Regions from separate parts of the Streptomyces sp. NBC_01116 genome, predicted to be linked through region 2. Evidence: riboswitches for the same ligand, from Rfam matches in the RefSeq annotation. Region 2 holds a riboswitch; the other holds the start of a gene.

Region 1 (11,395 bases), 5.0 Mb from region 2:
CCCCACCGCCGGTAGAGCAGCACGAAGACGACGCCCATCACCACGTTGCCGATGAAGCCGCCGATGCCCTGGTACAGGTGGTACGACCCGCGCAGCACGGAGCTCGCCACCAGCGCGGCCATCGGCGTCCAGCCCAACTGCCCGAGCCTGCGCAACAGGTACCCGACGACGATGACCTCCTCCACCACGGAGTTCTGGATCGCCGAGAGGATCAGTACGGGGAACTTCCACCAGACCTCGGGCAGGGACTCGGGAACGACCGTCAGGTTGAATCCGGTGGCGCGGGCCACCAGGTAGAAGGCGAGGCCGGCGCTGCCGATGCCGGCCGCGACCAGGGTTCCCCGGCCGAGGTCGAACCAGGGCTTCGTGCGGTCGAACCCGATGGCCCGCAGCCCCGCTCCTTCCCGGATCAGCAGGTGTGCGACCAGCGCGACCGGCACCAGAGCCGTTGCGATTCCGAACATTTGCCATGACAGATCAAGCCATGGGCGGCCCGGCGCGTACGAGCCGTTGAGCGTCGCCGCCTGATCCTTCAAACCTCCGGGTTTCGTCAGCGATCCGACAAAACTGATAAGGGCGGACACCGCGCTGGCGCCCAGCGAGAGCGCCAGGACCAGCACCACCTCGGACCGCAGGATCCTTCGTGACACGGCCTCTTGGGGAAAAGAATCAGCCACGCGCCCGGCCTCCACCTGTACACCTGCCTTTTGTTCTGCAATCACGTCTTATCCCACCGACCGCCGCACTAGGGTCTCGAATAGAGGTACGAAGATCATGCGCGACAGGCCGGGGGACGACCACCATCACTGATGGTGCGGTCCCCCTTTTCCTTGTTTCATCCTCAACGAGGGGCGCCACCGGCATGGGACGTCATAGCTTGCCCGACAGCCACGCGGCGGAAGGACCCCGGGACCTCCCCAGCCCCCCGGCGCCGGCGCCGCACGGTCGCCATCGCCACCCTCCTCGTCCTCACCGTGGCGACGGGAACGGCCGTGGCGGCCAAGGCCGGTCTGCTGTCGTTCTCCCGGTCCTGCGAGGACCCGGCCGTGCGTCTGGCCCTGGTGGCCTCCCCGGACATCGCCCCCGCTGTTCGCTCCATAGCCGAACGGGCCCCGGCGGACGAGATGAGAATCGACGGCCGCTGCCTTGCCGTGGAGGTGCTGGCCCGCGACTCGCACGAGGTCGCCGAATCCCTCGCGGCGGGCGATGTGGAGCCCGACTTCCAGGTCTGGCTGCCCGACCGCCTACGAGGAAGCCCGGTCGGCGTATCGGAAGGGCAAGTTCAACGCCCTGGTGATCCTCACCGACGGCTCGAACCAGGACGAGCGGAGCATCACGCGGAGCGGGCTCGTCGCGGAGCTCAAGGCGCTCCGCGACCCGGAGCGCCCCGTCCCGGTCATCGCGATCGCGGTGGGCCCGGACGCGGACCGCGACGAGGTCGCGGAGATCGCGCGGGTCACCGGCGACGGCTACGAGGTGAGTGACCCGGCCGAGATCCAGGCGGTGATCCTCCAGGCCATCGTGGCGGCGGGGCAGTACGGGATCGCCGCGCGGGAGTGACCGGGCCGGGAGCCGGAGCCGGGCCCGTCGCCGACGCCCGGCTCCACGCCTGCCTCAGGGCGCCGGGAAGCCCACCGGCCAGGTGTGGACCGGCTCCCCCGCGTGCATCAGCTCGGCGTAGCGGCGCGTGGTGGCCGCGAGCGCCGCGTCCCGCCCCAGTCCGGCGCCCAGGGCCCGGCGGTACGTGGCCACCTGCCAGGACGCCCCGTTGACGCGCCGTCTGCAGCGCTCCTCGATCACCCCGAGGTAGCGGTCCCGGTCGGCCGGTTCGATGTGCCAGGCGTCCAGCCCCGCGGCGGCCAGCGGCAGCAGTTCCTCCAGCACCAGCTGTACGGCCGGGATCCTGGCCAGCCCGCCGGCGCGGCCCGACCGCGGCCAGAGCAGCTCGGCCTCGATGCCGTGCCGGCAGGCCTCGGTGAAGTTCTCCTCGGCGGCCTCGAACGGCAGCCTGCTCCACACCGGCCGCGACTCCTCGGCGAGCGCCCGTACGAGTCCGTAGTAGAAGGCGGCGTTGGCGATCACATCGGTGACCGTCGGCCCGGCGGGCAGCACGCGGTTCTCCACCCGCAGATGGGGAACGCCGTCGGCGATCCCGTACACCGGGCGGTTCCAGCGGTAGACGGTGCCGTTGTGCAGCACCAGCTCGGCCAGCTCGGGCACCCCGCCCTCGTCCAGCACCTTCAGGGGATCCTCGTCGTCGCAGATCGGCAGCAGCGGCGGGAAGTAGCGCAGGTTCTCCTCGAAGAGCTCGCGGGCGGAGCCGATCCAGCGCTCCCCGAACCAGGTCCTGGGGCGCACGCCCTGGTTCGCCACCTCCGGCGGCCGTACGTCGGTGGCCTGCTGGAAGAGCGGCGGCCGGGACTCCCGCCACAGCTCCTTGCCGAAGAGGAAGGGGGCGTTGGCGCCCAGCGCGATCTGGACACCCGTGATCGCCTGGGCGGCGTTCCACACGTCGGCGAACCGGGCCGGCGTCACCTGGAGGTGCAGCTGCACCGAGGTGCAGGCCGATTCCGGGGCGATGGAGGGCGAGGTGCAGACCAATCGCTCGACGCCTTCGATATCCAGGAGGAAATCCTCCCCCCGGGCGGCCGCCATTTGATCGTTGAGCAGGGTGTAGCGGTCCACGTCCGAGAGATTCGCGGACACCACGTCGTGCTCTCCCAGCGTGGGCAGGATTCCGATCATCACGATCCCGGCGTCCACCTCCCCCGCCTTGCGGTGGGCATAGGCGAGGCCGGTCCGCAACTCCTCCGCGAGCTGATCGAATACCCGGCCGCCGAGACGGTGCGGGACGATATTCACTTCGAGATTGAACATCCCCAGTTCGGTCTGGAAATCGCGGCTCGCGATGCGCTGGAGCACTTGCTGATTCATCATCCGGGGCATCCCGTCGGAACCCGCGAGATTCAGCTCTATCTCCAGCCCCATCAGGTTCCGCGGACGGTCGAACCTCCGCTCCGCCAGGAGTCTGCCCAGCCCCTCCAGGCACTGGTTGAGCTTGGTTCGGTACGCCTGTCGACTGGACAGGTCAACGGCTTCCGCCACGACCTTCTCCCCCATCGAGGGGTCCTTCCTCCAGTGGGCGGCCCGCGGCCCAGGCCGCTCGCATCACGATCGATAATGCCCAGCGGGAGTGATCCGTAACGCCCCCACGACACTCCGATACCCGATAGTATGGTTGAAGGAGACCTGGGGCACATTCCGGTGGCATACGGTCCTCCACATATTCGATCGGAGTATGCACGACGAAAACGCCGACGAGTTTCGGCCGACCGCTCCGCCCGAAGGGTGCCAGGTCGGGGCCGTGGACGGCAGATCAAATCACCCGGAATACCGCGACTCGAAGGCCGGATGAGGCCTTGCGCGGCATATCTCCGACCGCTAGTGGAAACACTATGTGAACACGCGTCATATAAACTCCGCTCAACGAGGCAGAGAGTTGATACGACTCGCCCGTCACCGGCCGTCTCAGGCCCACATGCCGACAGCGCCGTCTGCACCCGCCCAAGCGTCACCGTGTCTCCGAAGTGAGAGGCGTCCCACTATGCCGCTGCATGTTCCCCCGGCTCCCGCGCCCGCCCTGCGCAGTGTTCTCGCGGCCCTCGGTTCTCCCACCGCCGTCCGCGAGGCCCGCACGTCCGCTCTCCGGTCCGTCCAGGGACCGCCGAGCCCCGAACTACCGCTTCCCGTACATGTGCTGGACCGGATCGCGCCCACCGGGACCGCACCGCTGACACGCCTGGCGGCCTGGCGTTTCCTGATCCGTAGCGAGGGCCGCGCGGTCGCCGCGGCGGACACCGTGCTCACCCCCGACGGCTGGACCTTCTCGCACTTCTTCGAGGGGCCCTACCTCGCCTCGACCGAGCTGGCGGTCCGGCAGGCGGAGGCGTCGGCCACCGCCTGCCAGGCCCGGCTGCTGTCCATCCCGGAGCTGTACATGCTCACCCTCTGGCTGCACGGCGACACCGAGGCCGATCCCGCCGGCGGGGTGCTCCTGCCGACGGACGTCCTGGTGCCGCTGGCGCCGGCCCCGCCGGGCATCGCCGCCCACCGCCCGCACCGGGTCGCCGACCTGCTGCCCGTCATCTCGCTGCGCGTGACCCCCGGCCCGCTCCTCAGCTCCGCCTGACCGGAGCGCCGCCCCGGCAGAGCGCCCCCGCGGCGATCCTGACCCCGCCCGAACTCCGGGCGGGGAAGGGGTCACTGCGGGGGCGCTCTGCTGCCCACTCGGACTAGCTCCATCCGGCCACCCCGAACCACCCAAAGGGACAGTGCAATTGCGGTGAACCGTCCGCGCGGGTGATGCGTCATGGGAGGAGTACGGGTGCTGCAGCGAAATCCCTGCGGAATCTTCCCCGTAGGGCAACACTGGGACCGGACCGACTGATACGGGGGGCGGCCATGAACACCTCATCCAGCCGCAGGACACTCGACTCGACGCAGCGAAAGAACCCATCCATGTGCCAGCACCAGCCACCCTGCCCCACCGCCGATTCACCCGACCGGGAGGCCGCCCGCCTGACGGCCCACCATCCCGAGCAGGGTTGGAGCCTCTTGTGCAACGGCGTCCTGCTCTTCGAGGACACCGGCGAACTGCTGCCCGACGGGCAGATCATCGCCCCGCACCGGCCACTGGCGGCCGGCGTGGTGAAGGCCGCCTGAGGACGGGCGAACGAACAGGGGCCGGCCCGGAGAGATCTCCGCACCGGCCCCGACGCATGTCCGGCGTGCACCGCTCACGGCGCACGCCCACCCGCGGTCCGTCTCAGTCGTCGTACGCGTCCAGCGGGGGGCAGGAGCAGACCAGGTTCCGGTCGCCGAAGGCCCCGTCGATGCGGCGCACCGGCGGCCAGTACTTGTCCGCGGCGGACACTCCGGCCGGGAAGACGGCCTCCTCGCGGCTGTAGCCGTGGTCCCAGTCGCCGCCGAGCGCGGCCGCGGTGTGCGGGGCGTTGCGCAGCGGGTTGTCGTCCTCGCTCCACTCCCCCGAGGCGACCTTCTCGATCTCGGTACGGATCGCGATCATGGTGTCGCAGAACCGGTCGAGCTCCGCGAGGTTCTCGCTCTCCGTCGGCTCGATCATCAGCGTGCCGGCCACCGGGAACGACATGGTCGGCGAGTGGAAACCGTAGTCGATCAGGCGCTTGGCCACGTCGTCGATGGAGACGCCGGTCGCCTTGGAGATCGGGCGCAGGTCCACGATGCACTCGTGCGCGACCAGACCGGCCGGGCCGTTGTACAGGATCGGGAAGTGCGGTTCCAGGCGCTTGGCGATGTAGTTCGCGGCCAGCACGGCGACCTGAGTGGCCCGCTTGAGGCCCTCGCCGCCCATCAGGCGGACGTACGCCCACGAGATCGGCAGAATGCCCGCCGAGCCCCACGGGGCGGCCGAGATCGGGCCCACACCGGTCTCCGGGCCCGCGGCGGGCTGGAGGGGGTGGTTGGGCAGGTACGGGGCGAGGTGAGCGCGGACGCCGACCGGGCCGACGCCGGGGCCGCCGCCGCCGTGCGGGATGCAGAAGGTCTTGTGCAGGTTCAGGTGCGAGACGTCGCCGCCGAACTTGCCGGGCTTGGCCAGCCCGACCAGCGCGTTGAGGTTGGCCCCGTCGACGTAGACCTGGCCGCCCGCGTCGTGCACCTCGCCGCAGATGTCGGCGACGTGCTCCTCGAACACCCCGTGCGTGGACGGGTAGGTGATCATGAGCACGGCCAGCTCGTCGCGGTGCAGCTCGATCTTGGCCCGCAGGTCCGCGATGTCGACCTCGCCGTCGTCGGCGGTCTTCACCACGACGACCTTCATGCCCGCCATGACGGCGCTGGCGGCGTTGGTGCCGTGCGCGGAGGACGGGATGAGGCAGACGGTCCGCTGGTCGTCGCCGTTGGCGCGGTGGTAGGCGCGGACCGCCAGCAGACCCGCGAACTCGCCCTGGGAACCGGCGTTGGGCTGGAGGGACACCGCGTCGTAGCCGGTGACCTCGGCGAGGCGCTCCTCCAGCTCACGGATGAGGGTGAGGAAGCCCTGCGCCTGCTCGGCCGGGGCGAAGGGGTGCAGCGCGCCGAACTCGGGCCAGGTGATCGACTCCATCTCGGCGGTCGCGTTCAGCTTCATGGTGCAGGAGCCGAGCGGGATCATGCCGCGGTCCAGCGCGTAGTCACGGTCGGCGAGCCTGCGCAGGTAGCGCAGCATCGCGGTCTCGGAGCGGTGCTGGTGGAAGACCGGGTGGGTCAGGATGTCGTCGGAGCGCAGCAGGCCCTCGGGCAGCGTGTCGGCGACCGTCGCGTCCAGCGCCTCGATGTCGCCCTCGGCGCCGAAGGCCGCCCAGACGGCGGAGACCTGCGCACGGGTGGTGGTCTCGTCGCAGGCGATGGAGACCTGGTCGGCGTCGACGAGGCGGAGGTTGACCCCGCGCTGCCGGGCGTCCGCGACGATGCCGGCGGCCTTGCCGGGCACCCGCACGGTCAGGGTGTCGAAGAACGCGCCGTGCACGACGTCGGCGCCGGCGCTCCGGAGGCCGTCGGCCAGGATCGCGGCGAAGCGGTGGGTGCGCCGGGCGATCGTCCGCAGCCCGTCGGGGCCGTGGTAGACCGCGTACATCCCGGCCATCACGGCGAGCAGGACCTGCGCGGTACAGATGTTGCTGGTGGCCTTCTCGCGACGGATGTGCTGCTCGCGGGTCTGGAGGGCCAGGCGGTAGGCCTTGTTGCCGTCGGCGTCGACGGAGACGCCGACGAGGCGGCCGGGCAGGGAGCGGGCGAACTTCTCGCGGACCGCCATGAAGCCCGCGTGCGGACCACCGAAGCCCATCGGGACGCCGAAGCGCTGGGTGGTGCCGACCGCGATGTCCGCGCCGAGCGCGCCGGGCGAGGTGAGGAGCGTGAGGGCCAGCAGGTCGGCGGCGACGGTGACGATCGCGCCGAGCCCGTGGGCCTGCTCGATCACGGGCTCGATGGCACGCACGGCGCCGGAGGCGCCCGGGTACTGGAGCAGCACGCCGAAGACGCCGCGCTCGGCGATCTCGGCGGGGATGCCGTCGCTCAGGTCGGCGACGACGACCTCGACGCCGGTGGGCTCGGCGCGGGTCTCGATCACCGCGACGGTCTGCGGCAGGGTGTCGGCGTCGACCAGGAAGACGCCCTTCTTGACCTTGCCGACGCGCCGGGCGAGGGCCATCGCCTCGGCGGCCGCGGTGCCCTCGTCGAGCAGCGAGGCGCCGGAGGTGGGCAGCCCGGTCAGCTCGGCGACCATCGTCTGGAAGTTGAGGAGGGCCTCCAGGCGGCCCTGGGAGATCTCCGGCTGGTACGGGGTGTAGGCCGTGTACCAGGCGGGGTTCTCCATGACGTTGCGCAGGATGACGGGCGGCGTGAAGGTGCCGTAGTAGCCGAGGCCGATCATCGGGGCCAGCACCTCGTTGCGGTCGGCCAGCGACCGCAGCTCGGCCAGGACCTCCGCCTCGGTGCGCGCCGACGGAAGGTTCAGGGCCTCCGCGCTCTTGATCACGTCGGGCACCGCGGCGGCGGTGAGCTCGTCGAGGGAGCCGTAGCCGACCTGGGCGAGCATCTTCGCCTGGGCTCCGGCGTCGGGCCCTATGTGGCGCTGCTCGAACGGAATGCCCTGCTCCAGCTGGGAGAGCGGAGTGCGACGGGGGGTCATGGTGGAGGCCTCCTGGTCTGTCACGACCTGCGAGGGGCACCACGGCGCGGGTGCCCGAACGGCCTCCCCCTCTGTCATCTCAACCTGAGAGCTTCACCGGCCCGCCCGGGGGCGTGCCGACTTTCACCGTCGGTGAGGGTCGAGTCCGCCTGGGCCTGCGCCCGCACGGAATCGCCCTGCTTTCCAGAGTGACCTCGTCCGTGCGGTACGGGGGCCTGAGAGATTCCGGGGAGGAGTTGCTCCTTCGGCGCCTCCGGATTCTGCACCGGAGGACTCTCCCGCACGGGGTCAGCAGCCACTGTCAGCCTACCAGCGGCCACCGTGCGGCAATCCTCGAGTGGCCGACGCCACGGATCTGCACTTGTGTGGTGCTGGTGGAGCGGCAGCGTCCACCCTGAGCAGCTGCGACCAGTGGGAGGCACCGTGCAGACCGATATCGATCCGCGCCGCCTGATCGGCCGCAAGGCATTCGATCGCAAGGGCGCCAAGATCGGAACGGTGGATGAGGTCTATCTCGACGACGCGACGGGTGTGCCCGAGTGGGCGGCCGTCCGCACCGGCCTGTTCAGCAGGGACGCCTTCGTCCCCCTGGAGCCCAGCGAATTCGTCGAGGACGCGCTGCGCGTCCCCTTCGACCGCGCGTTGATCAAGGGCGCGCCGGACTTCGGCGTCGGCCGGCATCTCTCGCCCGAGCAGGAACTGCAGCTCTACCGCCATTACGGGCTGGACTCCTCGTCGCCCGGAGAGCCGGCGCGCGACCGGGACTTCGGCAGGCTGGCGGGCCAGGAGGAGTAGTCGGCCGCGTCACGGACGAGCGGCAGCGGGTCGGCGGGCCGCAGCAGCGGATCGTCGACGCGGAACGTCAGCACCCGGCCGGGTGCGCTCCACGGCTCCTCGAACCGGACGGTGACCCGGCCCACGCCGCTCCCCTGCACCCAACCGTGCCCGTGCTCCTCGTGGCGCACGTCGTGCCCGGCGGGCCAGAGCCGCGCGGCGAGCAGCTCCGCGCCCTCCGGCTCGGGCTCCGCCGGCGCGTTCCCCCCGCCGCCCTCCACAGGTGCCGCCCGGTCCTCCGCCTCGACCCGCCGGGCGAGCTCCCGGGCGTCGGCGGCCTGGGCGAACAGGTCCTCCTGGGTGTAGTCGGCCAGCCCCGTCACGCCGACGCCCAGCAGCCGTACGCCGCCCGTGGTGTCGACGGACTCCAGCAGCCGCCCCGCCGCCTCACGGACCACCGTGGGGTCGTCCGTGGGGCCTCTGAGCGTCTCGGAGCGGGTCAGCGTGGAGAAGTCGTAGCGGCGCACCTTCAGGACCACCGTGCGCCCCGAACGGTCGGCGGCGCGCAGCCGCTCCACACACCGGACCGCCAGCCGCTCCACCTCGGCCCGCACCCGCACCCGGTCGTGCAGGTCCACGTCGAAGGTGTCCTCCACCGATACGGACTTGGCGTCCCGCTCGGCGACCACCGGCCGGTCGTCGAGCCCCAGCGCCATCCGGTAGAGCCCGTGGCCGTGGGCCTTGCCGACCAGCCGTACCAGCTCCGCCTCGCCCGCCTCGGCCAGGTCGTGGACCGTGGTCATCCCGGCGCGTCTGAGATGGTCGCCGGTGGCCGGTCCGACCCCCGGCAGGGTGCGCACCGACATGGGAGCGAGCAGCTCGCGCTCGGTGCCCGGCTCGATGAGCAGCAGCCCGTCCGGCTTGGCCTCCTCGGAGGCGATCTTGGCGAGCATCTTGGAACCGGCCAGTCCGACGGATCCGCTGAGGCCGGTCACCGCGCGGATCGCCACCCGCAGCCCCTCACCCGTCGCACGGGCCGACGCCGCGTCGTCGGCCGTCCCGCCGGCCTCCAGGTCCACGAAGGCCTCGTCCAGGCTGAGCGGCTCCACCAGGGGCGACAGCCGCCCCAGGAGCTCCATCACCTGGTCGCTCACCGCCCGGTACAGCGAGAAGCGCGGCACCAGGTAGGCGGCGTTCGGTGCGAGCCGCCGGGCCTGGGCGGTGGGCATCGCCGAGTGCACGCCCAGGCGCCGGGCCTCGTACGAGGCGGTGGCGACCACTCCGCGAGGTCCGAGGCCGCCCACCACGACCGCCTTGCCGCGCAGGCTCGGCTTGGCCGCCTGCTCCGCCGACGCGTAGAAGGCGTCCATGTCCAGGTGAAGGATGGTGGGCGCGGGTCTCACACCGTCGATGCTGCCCTACGGCACTGACAACGGGACGGTCCGGCGCCCCGTGGGGTGCCGGACCGTCCCGTCGTCGTGTTCGTGCCGTCCGTCCGGGGCGGTCAGACGGCGCGGTTCCGGCGCCGTGCGAGCTCGTCGGCGGGGTTGTGGCCGACGAGCGTCTCGCCGGTGTCGACCCGCTCGCCGTGCAGCTGCGAGAGCGCCGCCTCCACGTCCCGCCAGACGACGCCGACGGCGATCCCGAAGATTCCCTGCCCGCCCTGGAGCAGGCTGACGACCTCGTCGGGCGAGGAGCACTCGTAGACCGTGGCCCCGTCGCTCATCAGCGTCATGCGCTCAAGATCCTGGAAACCGCGGGCCCGCAGATGCTGGACCGTGGTGCGGATGTTCTGCAGGGCGACCCCGGTATCCAGGAAACGCTTGACGATCTTGAGCAGAACCACGTCCCGGAAACTGTAGAGACGCTGGGTCCCCGACCCGTAGGCCGGCCGCACACTGGGCTCGACCAGTCCCGTACGGGCCCAGTAGTCCAACTGGCGGTAGGTGATCCCCGCCGCCGCGCACGCCGTCGGTCCGCGATAGCCGATGTCGTCGGCACCGCTCGCCGCTGCCACGCCGCCCGCTGCCACCGCTGCCGGTGGAACCGGCTGCCTGATGGCGTGGTCGGCTCCACTGCCGTGCTGCGGATACGGCCCACCCGCCGCCGTACCGTCGCCGCTGCTTCTCACGCCGACCTCCGTCCTTGACCTGCCCACTCGAAGGTAGGCAGTCACTCGGGGTGCGTCAACGATCGCCACACTCGGCACGCCGAGTGATAATCACCCTGAGGGTGGTTTCCCGTGTCTCGTTTCCGGGAAAGGCTTGTCGGATGCGCTGACAGCACCCCTGCGGGACGGTCACTGACTGTTCGTACCGAAGTCCTCCGGAGAGATCTGGTCGAGGAATTCGCGGAACTTCTCCACCTCGTCCTCCTGCTCGTCGGGGATCGCGATGCCCGCGTCGTCCAGCACGCCGTCACTGCCGTAGATCGGCGTGCCGGTCCGCAGGGCGAGCGCTATGGCGTCGGAGGGCCGGGCGCTCACCTCCACTCCGCTGGCGAAGACGAGCTCCGCGTAGAAGACCCCTTCGCGGAGGTCCGTGATGCGGACCTCGGTGAGCTCCTGGCCCACGGCCTCGAGCACATCCTTGAACAGGTCATGGGTCAGCGGCCTGGCGGGAGCCATGCCCTGCTGGGCGAAGGCAATCGCGGTCGCCTCCCCCGGACCGATCCAAATGGGGAGGTACCGGTCGCCTCCCACTTCACGCAGGAGAACGATCGGTTGGTTGGAGGGCATTTCCACCCGGACACCGACAACGTCGAGCTCGTTCACACAGCAACCCTAGGACGTGCTCGCCATGTTTGGGTAGTCGGGCTCGGCCGAGGTCAGTGCAGACGGCTGCGCAGAGCGCTCTGCACGAGTGCGGCGTGCAGCCGTACGGACAGCTCGGCGAGCTCGTTCGCGGTGGC
Region 2 (11,395 bases):
GGCGACCAGCGGGGTGGTGAAGTAGCCGAGGTCGGTGAAGGCGGCGGGCGGGATCGCGCCGATCATCACATCACGGAACAGCCCTCCGCCCAGCGCTGTCACCTCCGCGAGAACCGCGATGCCGAAGACATCGAAGTTCTTGCGGACGGCGAGCAGGGCGCCCGAGATCGCGAAGACGAAGATCCCGACGAGATCGAGCGCGTGCTGGACGGAGGGCGTGAACAGTTCGGTGAGCACCGGGCAATTGTGCCGGTGTCGGACGCTCCCTCAAGCCTTCGGGCTGTCCTCCGTCTGTTGCGTGGCGTCCGCCGCCTTCTCCGTGGCGTCCGCCGCCTTCCCCGCGTCGGCCTGGGCCGGTACGGTCGCGGGCTCCTTCGCGGGAGCCTCGGTGGCGGTCCCGCTCTCCGCGGTCTCCACCGCTTCGGCCGCCACCGTCTCCGTGGCGGTGACCGCCTCGATGCCCGTGGCCAGGGTCTGCTTCACCGTCCCGGCCTCGATCTGGGCCGTGAAGTGGCAGGCCACCTTGTGCCCGTCGCCGGTGTCCAGCAGCGGCGGGCGTTCCGTGGCGCACTTGGTCTCCTGCACCCACGGGCAGCGGGTGTGGAACCGGCAGCCGGTCGGCGGGTTCGCCGGCGAGGGCAGGTCGCCGTGGAGCAGGATCCGCTCGCGGCGGTCCTCGACCTCGGGGTCGGGCACCGGGACCGCCGACATCAGCGCCTTGGTGTACGGGTGCCGGGGCCCCGCGTACAGCGCGTCGCTCGGGGCCTCCTCGACGAGCCCGCCGAGGTACATCACCCCGATGACGTCCGAGATGTGCCGGACCACGGCGAGGTCGTGCGCGATGACCAGGTAGGTCAGGCCGAGGGACTCCTGGAGCTCCTCCAGCAGGTTGATCACCTGCGCCTGGACCGAGACGTCCAGCGCGGACACCGGCTCGTCGCAGATGATCACGTCCGGCTCCAGCACCAGCGCGCGGGCGATGCCGATGCGCTGGCGCTGGCCGCCGGAGAACTCGTGCGGGTAGCGGGACATCGCGTTGGACGGCAGGCCGACCTTGGCGAGGATGTCCTCGATCTTCTTCCGGCGCTCCGCCGCGTTCTTCCCGATGCCGTGGGCGGCCATGCCCTCGGCGAGGATGGACTCGATGTTCTGCCGGGGGTTGAGGCTGCCCAGCGGGTCCTGGAAGACCATCTGGAGGCGGCGGCGGAAGGCCCGCATCTCCTCGGAGGGCAGCTTCGCCAGGTCGGTGCCGTCGAAGACGACCCCGCCCTCGGTGATGTCGTTCAGCCGCAGGACCGCGCGGCCGAGCGTCGTCTTGCCGCAGCCCGACTCACCGACGAGCCCGTACGTCTGGCCGGCCTCGACGCTCAGCGAGACGCCGTCGACCGCGTAGACGTGGCCCACCGTACGGTCGAAGAAGAGGCCCTTCTTGACCGGGAAGTGGACTTTGACGCCGTCCAGTTCGAGAAGGCTCATGCCGGGACCTCCGCCTTGGGCAGGACCGGGTTGACGCAGCGCACCTGGTGTCCGGCCGTGCGTGGTTCGGTCAGTTCGGGAGTACCGGTGAGGCACTCCATCGTGTAGTGGTCGCACCGCGGTGCGAACGCGCAGCCGTCGGCCCAGGCGATCTTGTCGTTGATGGACCCGCGGATCGGGTGCAACGGCTCGCCGCGCGGCGCGTCCAGCCGCGGGATGGAGCCGAGCAGCCCGTGCGCGTACGGGTGGGTGGGGTGGGCGAACAGCTCGCGGCGGCCCGCCGATTCCACCGCCCGTCCCGCGTACAGGACGTTGACCTCGTCGCAGAGGCCGGCGACGACACCGAGGTCGTGCGTGATCATCAGCAGGGCGGTGCCCTCCTGGTCGACCAGTTCCTTCAGGAGTTCCAGGATCTGCGCCTGGATGGTCACGTCCAGGGCGGTCGTCGGCTCGTCGGCGATCAGGAGCCGGGGGGCGCAGGCGACCGCCATGGCGATCAGCGCCCGCTGGCGCATACCGCCGGAGAGCTGGTGCGGATACTCCTTGAGCCGCCGGTCCGGGTCGGGGATGCCGACCCGGTCGAGCAGGGAAGCGGCTTCCTTGCGGGCCTTCTCGCCCTTCAGCCCGCGGTGGCGCTGGAGGATCTCGGTGACCTGGATCCCGATGGGGACGACCGGGTTCAGCGAGGAGAGCGGGTCCTGGAAGATCATCGCGAGCTGGCTGCCGCGCAGGTCGCGCAGCGTGCGCTCGTTCATGGTCAGCAGGTTCCGACCGTCGAACTCGGCACGGCCGCCGACGCGCACGCCCTTGCGGGGCAGCAGGCCCATCAGGGCGAGCGAGGTGACGGACTTGCCGCAGCCCGACTCGCCGACCAGGCCCACGACCTGGCCCTGGTCGACCTCGAAGGAGACACCGTCCACGGCCGTGGCGTCCTTGCGGCCGCGGGCGGTGAAGGTGACGCTGAGTTCCTCAACGGAGAGCAGTGACATGGGACTTCAGCCTCGCAACTTCGGGTCGAGGGCTTCGCGCATGGCCTCGCCGAGCAGGGTGAAGCCGAGGGCGGTGATGATGATCCCGATGGCCGGGTAGGCGGCCATCATCGGCTCGTTGTCGAAGAAGCGCTGCGCCTGGGAGAGCATCACGCCCCATTCGGGCACGGCCGGGTCGGGGTTGCCGAGGCCCAGGTAGGACAGGGCCGCGGCCTCGATGATCGCGGTGGCCAGGCTCAGCGTGGCCTGGACGATCACCGGGCTCAGCGAGTTCGGCAGGATCTGCGTGAGCACGATCCGCTTGCGCCGGATGCCGACCGCCTTCGCGGCGAGCACGTAGTCCGCGCCGCCCTGGACCAGCATCGAACCGCGCAGCAGGCGGGCGAAGATGGGGATCTGGACGACACCCACGGCGATCATCACGGTGGTCAGCGACTGGCCGAGGACCGCGGCGATGGAGACCGCGAGCAGCAGCGAGGGAAGCGACAGCATGATGTCGGTGAAGCGCATGATCACGGTGTCGACGCGCCGGCCGACCTTGCCGCCGAGGGTCGCGGCGGCTCCGGAGAGCACACCGACCAGCGCGCCGACGATCAGCCCGATGAGCATGGAGACGACACCGACGAGCAGCGTCTGCCGGGCGCCGACGAGCCAGCGGGAGAACATGTCGCGGCCCAGGTGGTCCAGGCCGAACCAGTTCTCGCCGCGCATGCCGACGAACTTGCCCTGGTTGGGGAAGACCTCACTGCGCCAGTTCTGCGCGGTGGCGCCGTGCGGGGCCACCATCGGTCCGACGATGGCGACGATGACGAACGCGCCGATGATGACCGCGCCGATGATCGCCATCTTGCTGGAGCGCATCCGGCGGAACGCCTCGCGCCACAGACTGGTTCCGGTGACCGTCTCCGAGCTCTGGGTCAGCTCGGCGAGGCGGTCGACCTTGTCCGCTTTGTTGGTCAGGATCGTCACGTCAGTGCACCCGCACTCTCGGGTCGATGATGCTGTACGCGAGGTCGACCAGCAGGTTGATCAGCACGTACACCATCGCGATGAAGAGAATGAACCCGACGAGGACCGGATAGTCGCGGCCGTCGATCGCCGTACGGATGAAGGAGCCCAGCCCGCCGAAGTCGAAGACGGACTCGGTGAGCACCGCACCGGAGAGCAGGCTGCCGGTCAGCAGGCCGACCGCGGTGATCACGGGCAGCAGGGCGTTGCGCAGGACATGGCGCCCGCGCACGGTCCTCTTGTCGAGGCCCTTGGACTCGGCGGTGCGGATGTAGTCCTCGCCGAGCACTTCCAGCACGCTGGCGCGGGTCATCCGGACGATGACGGCGAGCGGGATCGAGGCGAGCGCGACGGCGGGCAGGATCAAGTGCATGATCGCGTTCCAGCTCGCGTCGAACTCACCGGTCAACAGGCCGTCCAGGACGGCGAATCCGGTGACGTCGGTGGCGTTGAGGCCGGAGTCGAGGCGGCCCTGGCTCGGGAACCACTGGAGCTGTACGGAGAAGATCCCGCGCAGCAGCACGGCCAGGAAGAAGACCGGGATGCAGATGCCGAGCAGCGATCCGGAGACGGAGGCGACGTCCAGCCAGCCACCGCGGTGCTTGGCCGCGAGGTAGCCCATCGGGATGCCGACGACGACGGCGATCAGGATCGCCGCGAGGCTCAGCTCCACCGTGGCGGGGAAGGCGCGGGTGAATTCGTCCCACACCGGCTGGCCGGTCTGGGTGGAGGTTCCGAGGTCGAGCTCGAAGATGCGCTTGAGGAAGCGCCAGTACTGGACGTGGACCGGCTCGTCGAGCCCGAGTGCCCGGTTGATTCTCGCTACTTCGGCTTCGGTGGCCCGCTCGCCCAGGATCGCTGTGGCGGGTCCGCCGGGCAGTCGGTTCAGCCAGAGGAACAGCAGGACCGACAGGCCGAGCAGGGTGGGAATGAGCTGGAGAAGTCTTCTTACGACGAGTCGCAGCACCCCGCATGCCCCTTTCTCACGTGCGTCGATGCGGGTCCGCCCGGCCACCTGGTTGCTGTGGCCGGGCGGACCCGCTGGTGTGCGATTACTTGAAGGAGACCTCGGCGAAGTCCTCCTGCGTGAGCGGGGAGACCTTCGGCGGGTTGACGTTCTTGGCGAACGCGATGGCCGGCGGCGACGAGGAGATCGGCACGCCCGGGACGTACTCCGCGATGACCTCGTTGGCCTTCTTGTAGGCCTCGGTGCGGGCCGCCGGGTCGGTGACCTCGGAAGCGGCGTTCACGGCGTCGAAGACCTTCTGGTCCTTGAAGCCCCACTGCTTGTCCGGTCCGGCGAACCAGGTGCCGATGAAGTTGTAGCCGTCGTTGAAGTCACCGGTCCAGCCGAGCATGTGCAGGGCGCAGGAGCCCGCCTCGGTGGCGTCCAGGTAGTCCGGGGCCCACTTCATGGCCTTCGGCTTGACGGTGATGCCGGCCTTCTCCAGGTCGGCCTTCATCAGCTCGAACATGTCCTGCGGGGCAGGCATGTACGGGCGGGTGACCTCGGTCGGGTAGCAGAAGTCGATGCTCAGCTTCTCCGCACCGGCCTGCTTGAGGAGGTCCTTCGCCTTGGCGGTGTCGAACGGGTACGTCTTCACCTTGTCCGAGTAGCCGGCGACCGTGTCGGGCATGAACTGGGTCGCGACCTTGCCGCCCTCGGGCAGCTGGGTGTTGACCAGGTTCTCGCGGTCGATGGCGTGCGTGATCGCCTGACGGACCTCGGGCTTCTTCAGCGCGGGGTTCGCCGACTGGCTCATCCCGATGTAGAAGATGTTGAAGACGTCACGGGTCGGGACCTCGTAACCCTCCTTCTCCAGCGTCGTCACATCGGCCGGCGCGACCAGGTCGTAGCCGTCGATGTCACCCGCCTGGAGCGCCTGGCGGCGGGTCTCCTCGGTGGAGATGGTGCGGAAGACCAGGTTCTTCACCTTGGCCTTGTCGCCCCAGTAGCCGTCGAAGCGGGTCAGGGAGACTTCCTTGTTCCCCTTGTTCCACTTCGTGATCTTGTACGGGCCGGTGCCGGCGACCGTGCCGGCCTCCTGGCTGTACTTGGGGTACGTGATCGCGTCGCCCTTGGCGCTCGCGTCCTGCTTCTCGTACTCCTTGATGGCCTTCGGCGAGTGGATCGCCAGCGCCTGGAGGGAGAACCCGCCCGGCAGGTTCGCCGAGGGCTCGTTCACCTCGATCACGGCCGTGTTGTCGTCCTTGGCCGTGCAGGACTTGTAGTTGGGCTTGGGCGCCTCGGCGTCCTCGTTCTTCGCGAACCCGCCCATGATGGTCTGCCAGTAGTAGGAGACCGCGCTGGACTGGTACGTGCCCTTCCAGTTGAACCAGTGGTCGTAGTTCGCGCAGACCGCGGCGGCGTTGAACGCCTCGCCGTCGTGGAACTTCACGCCCTGGCGCAGGTTGAACGTCCAGACCTTGCCGGCCGGGTCGCTCGACCACTTCTCCGCGAGGCCGCCGACGAGCTTGCTGCCACCGGGCTCGTGCTCCAGGAGCGCCTCGAAGGCCTGACGGGTGACACGGAACGTCTCGCCGTCACTCGCGAGGGCGGGGTCGAGGGAACCGGGGTCACCGGCTCCGGCGAAGACGAACGTGTCCTTGTCGCCCCCCTTGGAGTTGCCCTCGTCCCGCTCGCTGGAACAGCCCGTGGCGATCAGGCCGACAGCGACCGCTGTCGTGATCGCCCGGACAGCCCGGGACTTGAATATGCGCATGGGTCCACCCCTGGTTCGCCATGTGGTGAGCTTTGATGGCCGCACACTACAGACGGTGCCTGCCGCAAGAGAACAGTCCGGATAGCGGTGAGACCTAGTCGAGACCCGGACAGTTAACAAACCGTCCAGTTCCGGGACATCCTCACGGGGGAAGTTAACAAGCCGGACATCGAAGGGTGTTCGACGGAGGGTGACCACGAGCGGCGAGCCGGTCCCGACCGCGCCGCCCCGGTCCGCCTCCGCTGGCTTGCCCGGCGGTCGGCACCGCGCTGTACGCCTCCGGCACGTCCGCGCCGCGCACCGCCGGTTACGCCGCGGAGGTCACGCGCCTGAACGCCGTCAAGGAGCCCTGAGCGGGCCGACCGGGGCCGCCCGGCGGGCCCTTCCGGGATCGGCGGGCCTCTCCGGGGTCAGCGGACCCTTCGAAGTCAGCGGGGAAGGGGCGGGTAGCCGTAGCCGGGGGCGGCGGCCGGGGGCGGGCCCGCGGGGGCGTGCGCCTCGCGGTCGTAGAACGGACGGGCGTTCGCGCGCAGCCACATGCCGACCGGGTCGTACTCGTCGGACAGGGCGACCGTGGAGACGGGCAGCCCCTCGGGGACCGCCCCGACCGACTGCCGCATCATCTCGCGCACCGATTCGACGGAGGCGCGTCCGGTGTCGTAGAGGTCGAGGCCGATCGCGAGATACGGGACGCCGACCGCGGGGTGCACCCAGGCGCGGCGCAGGGAGCGGATCGCGGGGGTGCGGTGGGCGTTCTGGGTGAGCAGGGCGTAGAACTGCGGGAGTTCGATGGTGGGGTCGGAGAGCCGGAGCGGTCCGGCGGGCAGCCGGTCCAGGCCGGTGGCGATGCGCCGCAGGTCGAGCCAGGGGATGCCGACGCCGCCCCCGGGGGCGTGCGGATTGAGCCAGATACCCCAGCGGTCGGGGAACAGGGAGCGGGCGATGTCGCGTCCGGTGACCAGCTCGTGGGCGCGGTTCCAGCCGCTGGCGGACAGCTCCTGGGCTGAGGTGACGCAGGGGGCGTAGCCCAGGCCGTCGATCTCCATGTTGCCGTACTGGGCGTCCGGTGAGCCGGCCGTGCCGTGCCAGAGCAGCATCCAGATCCGGCCCTCGGCGACCGCGGCGAGCAGCGCCTCGTAGGCGTCGTAACGCCCGGGGGTCACCTGGCGCAGCATGTGCTCGACCTTCCCGGCCGCCGCAGTGCCTGACGCACTCACCCTGGGTTCCGCCCCTCGTCGATCCGTCGCGTGTCGGTCCGTCGCGTTCGCGTGGTCGCTCCCGGGCGCACGGGAGCGACCACGCCATCAAACCAGCTTATGCGCCACTTCTGACACCGACTTGACGCCACGGTCCGGCGGCACCGTCGCCCGGCTGCCTTCCCCGGTCGTCAGTGGGCGTCGTGCCGGTGGGTCAGTGGCCCACGCGGCGGTAGAACGGGCGCACCTTCTCCCGCATCCAGTCGCCGACCAGGTCGTCCGCCACGTCCAGCAGGACCAGATTGACCGGCCAGGGCGTCTGGACCCGGCCGAGCGCGCGGCCGATGGCGTCCATGGGCGCGCTCTGTCCCGCGCCGTCCCAGGTGGCGAACTCGACGCCGACGAAGAGGACCGGGTCGCCGCCCTCGATGCTGGCCAGCGCCCGGCGGGCGGTGCTCACCACTCCGGTGGCCTCGAACTCCTCGGACACGGTGGTGAGGAAGTCGACCGGGTCGTGCTGCCAGTCCGGCTCGAACAGCCGGACCCGGCCGCCGGTGGCGGGCCCGTCCAGGGCGGTGCGGCCGGCCCGGCACAGCTCGGCGACGGCGGGCGGCGGAAGCGGTATGCCGACCGCGCCGCCCGGGTTCACGGCGATGCCGACCTGCGGGGGCAGGCCCCGGGCGAAGTCGCGGGCGGGGGCGACGGTGAAGGACATGTGGCTGCCGACGCAGCTGAGGAACTGGGCCTCGGAGCTGAAGACGGGGACGAAGGCCGCGCCGTCGATCTCCATCATCGGCAGGTCGAGGTCCGCGCTCGCGGGGGTGCCGCCGTTGGGCAGCGGCACCCAGACGGAGCTGCGGCCGAGCACCTCGACGAGGCGGCCGCCCGCGTCGGGGACGCCGAGCGAGGCCGTCAGCACCTCTTCGAGCTCGTTGGCGGGCCACCCCTGCTGGGGGTGCGCCGGTGCGGGTGCCGGAATGTCCACTGCCTCTGGGCCCTCTCTCCACCGCTTCGGCCGCGCCGTGGCGGCCCTCTGCTCAGGCCAGCACCTTAACCGTCAGCGGGCGGCGGAGGTCCCGGCGGCCGTGAAGGAGATCCGGTCGAGCGCTCCCGCGGCCTCGCGGTCAAGCAGCACCGCGGAGGTGCAGCCGGCGGGCAGCAGCCCCTGCTCGGTGTCGCGGAGCAGCCGGGCGACCGCGTGCCGGTGGCGGGCGAAGGCGTAGCCGGAGACCCCGCGCCCACGCTCGCGCTGCCCCTGCCGCGCCACCTCGGGCGTCACGTCGAGCAGGATCAGGTGGAGGGTGCGGCCCCGGCTCACGGCGTGCCGGGCCAGCCAGCGGCGTACCCACGTCTGGGTGCCGCAGTCGTGCACGACGACGGACTCACCGGAGCGCAGGGCGTTCCAGAGGCCGAGGTAGTGCGCGGCGCGGACCAGGGGGCGGTAGAGGGCGTAGGGCAGTAAACCGGGCAGGGCGGCGGCCCAGCCGTCCCGGGTGTTCTGGGAGTCGATGGCGCGGCCCTGCACCGCCCGGCGGATGAGGGTCGACTTCCCGCTGCCGGGGAGTCCGGAGACCACGACGACGTCACCTGCGGTGAGGTCGAGGCCGTACGGGGCATGGCTGGTGCGCCCGCGCAGGTCGCGTACCACCGGCGCGCCCTCCGTCAGCAGCTCCCGCACGGGAGCGCCGGGCTGTGCGGGCATCGCGCCGTTGGCGACCCCCGCGGTCGGTGCCGACCGCTGCAACGTCATCGCCCATCCCCCTGCCGTCGTGTCCCCCACGCCTGCCTCTGAAGTGTAAAGAAAAGGCAATGAGGCACAACCGTCACAGGGCCTGTTGTAGCCGTATTCACCTGCGTGGGGAGCGGACCCCCCACTCTCCCCCAATGCATGCGATGATGACCCCGCCAACTGCATACCGGCCGTTCGAATCCGCGCGGGAGAGTTCCGGCCACAGTGTGAGCCGGGCGCCGAAGGAGCAAGATCCTCCCTTGAATCTCTCAGGCCCCGTACCGCGTGGATGAGGCAGATCTGAAAAGCGAGCCGTTCCGCGGCTCCACCCAAGGTGCAAGCCGAGCCCCCTGATCCGGGGCGCCCTCCAGGGGCATACCCCGTCAGGGGCTATCGGCGAACCTCTCAGGTTCCGATGACAGATGGGGAGGATTCGTCCTGACGTCGTCATGCCCTGGAGCCGTATCCATGAGCACTGCCCCCCGTCTCACCGCCCTCGACGCCCTGCACCGCTCGCTCGGCGCCACCATGACCGACTTCGCGGGCTGGGACATGCCCCTGCGGTACGCCAGTGAGCGCGACGAGCACAACGCCGTACGCACCCGGGCCGGTCTCTTCGACCTGTCGCACATGGGCGAGATCACCGTCACCGGGCCCGAGGCCGCCGCCTTCCTGAGCTACGCGCTGGTGGGCAACATCGCCACCGTCGGCAGCGGCCGGGCCCGCTACACGATGATCGTCCAGGAGGACGGCGGGATCGTGGACGACCTGATCGTCTACCGGCTCGGCGAGAGCGGGGCCAACGAGTACATGGTCGTCGCCAACGCGGGCAACGCGCAGGTCGTGCTGGACGCGCTGACCGCCCGGGCCGGGGGCTTCGACGCCGAGGTGCGCGACGACCGGGACGCGTACGCGCTGCTCGCGGTCCAGGGCCCGGAGTCGCCCGCCATCATGAAGGCCGTCACCGACGCCGACCTGGACGGGCTGAAGTACTACGCGGGCCTGCCGGGCACGGTCGCCGGGGTCCCGGCGCTCATCGCCCGTACCGGCTACACCGGCGAGGACGGCTTCGAGCTCTTCGTCGCGCCCGAGCACGCCGAGCAGCTCTGGCGGGCGCTGACCGAGGCCGGAGCGCCGCACGGCCTGATCCCCTGCGGGCTCTCCTGCCGGGACACGCTGCGCCTGGAGGCGGGCATGCCGCTGTACGGGCACGAGCTGACGACCGCGCTCACCCCGTTCGACGCGGGCCTGGGCCGGGTCGTGAAGTTCGAGAAGGAGGGCGACTTCGTCGGGCGCGAGGCCCTGACCGCCGCCGCCGAGCGCGCCGAGTCCGCCCCGCCGCGCAAGCTGGTGGGCCTGATCGCCGAGGGCCGCCGGGTCCCGCGCGCCGGTTTCCCCGTCGTCGCCGACGGCAAGGTGATCGGCGAGGTCACCTCCGGCGCCCCGTCCCCGACGCTGGGCAAGCCGATCGCCATGGCCTACGTGGACGCGGCCTTCGCCGTGCCCGGCACCGAGGGCGTGGGCGTGGACATCCGCGGCACGCACGAGCCGTACGAGGTCGTCGCACTGCCGTTCTACAAGCGCCAGAAGTGACATTCCGGAAGGACCGGCGGTAACCGGACCTTCTCGACCGCGCGCGGGCGCCACCGGAGCAACGCGCGCGCGGACGTCACGGAAGTGACGTTCCCCCGTCTCACACCGTAAGACCACCGTTCACCAGCACTCCCCCGCGTACAGGAGAATTCAGGTTATGAGCAACCCCCAGCAGCTGCGGTACAGCAAGGAGCACGAGTGGCTGTCGGCCCTCGAGGACGGCGTGGCCACCATCGGCATCACGGAGTACGCGGCCAACGCGCTCGGTGACGTCGTCTACGCCCAGCTCCCGGAGGTCGGTGACACGGTGACCGCGGGCGAGACCTGCGGCGAGCTGGAGTCGACCAAGTCCGTCAGCGATCTGTACTCGCCGGTGACCGGTGAGGTGACGGCGGCCAACCAGGACGTCGTGGACGACCCCTCGCTGGTGAACTCCGCTCCCTTCGAGGGCGGCTGGCTGTTCAAGGTGCGCGTCGCGGAGGAGCCGGCCGACCTGCTCTCCGCCGACGAGTACACCGCGTTCTCCGGCAACTGAGACCTTAAGGGACCCCCTGATGTCGCTTCTGAACTCCTCCCTCCACGAGCTGGACCCGGACGTCGCCGCCGCTGTCGACGCCGAGCTCCACCGTCAGCAGTCCACCCTCGAAATGATCGCCTCGGAGAACTTCGCTCCGGTCGCCG

The links. A riboswitch is a leader RNA that binds a small molecule or an ion and turns the genes downstream of it on or off. The one in region 2 is predicted to bind glycine.
Region 1: linked by a shared signal. The riboswitch ahead of gcvP (aminomethyl-transferring glycine dehydrogenase) and the one ahead of gcvT (glycine cleavage system aminomethyltransferase GcvT) in region 2 are both predicted to bind glycine.

Annotation. Positions count from the first base shown of each region.
Region 1 is NZ_CP108644.1:1,159,456-1,170,850, forward strand. Features, by position in the region: gene OG245_RS04885 (CPBP family intramembrane glutamic endopeptidase) at 1-677, opposite strand, end outside; gene OG245_RS04890 (hypothetical protein) at 1,207-1,560, shown strand; gene OG245_RS04895 (glutamate--cysteine ligase) at 1,615-3,120, opposite strand; gene OG245_RS04900 (hypothetical protein) at 3,605-4,189, shown strand; gene OG245_RS04905 (DUF5999 family protein) at 4,519-4,722, shown strand; gene gcvP (aminomethyl-transferring glycine dehydrogenase) at 4,826-7,711, opposite strand; glycine riboswitch at 7,905-8,002, opposite strand; gene OG245_RS04915 (PRC-barrel domain-containing protein) at 8,135-8,506, shown strand; gene OG245_RS04920 (DNA polymerase IV) at 8,428-9,888, opposite strand; gene OG245_RS04925 (MerR family transcriptional regulator) at 9,990-10,616, opposite strand; gene OG245_RS04930 (bifunctional nuclease family protein) at 10,785-11,258, opposite strand; gene OG245_RS04935 (MerR family transcriptional regulator) at 11,312-11,395, opposite strand, start outside.
Region 2 is NZ_CP108644.1:6,142,699-6,154,093, reverse strand. Features, by position in the region: gene OG245_RS27200 (trimeric intracellular cation channel family protein) at 1-237, opposite strand, end outside; gene OG245_RS27195 (ABC transporter ATP-binding protein) at 268-1,476, opposite strand; gene OG245_RS27190 (ABC transporter ATP-binding protein) at 1,473-2,465, opposite strand; gene OG245_RS27185 (ABC transporter permease) at 2,472-3,434, opposite strand; gene OG245_RS27180 (ABC transporter permease) at 3,436-4,440, opposite strand; gene OG245_RS27175 (ABC transporter substrate-binding protein) at 4,526-6,196, opposite strand; gene OG245_RS27170 (enhanced serine sensitivity protein SseB C-terminal domain-containing protein) at 6,625-7,371, opposite strand; gene OG245_RS27165 (enhanced serine sensitivity protein SseB) at 7,607-8,377, opposite strand; gene OG245_RS27160 (AAA family ATPase) at 8,450-9,142, opposite strand; glycine riboswitch at 9,318-9,415, shown strand; gene gcvT (glycine cleavage system aminomethyltransferase GcvT) at 9,590-10,714, shown strand; gene gcvH (glycine cleavage system protein GcvH) at 10,872-11,249, shown strand; gene glyA (serine hydroxymethyltransferase) at 11,269-11,395, shown strand, end outside.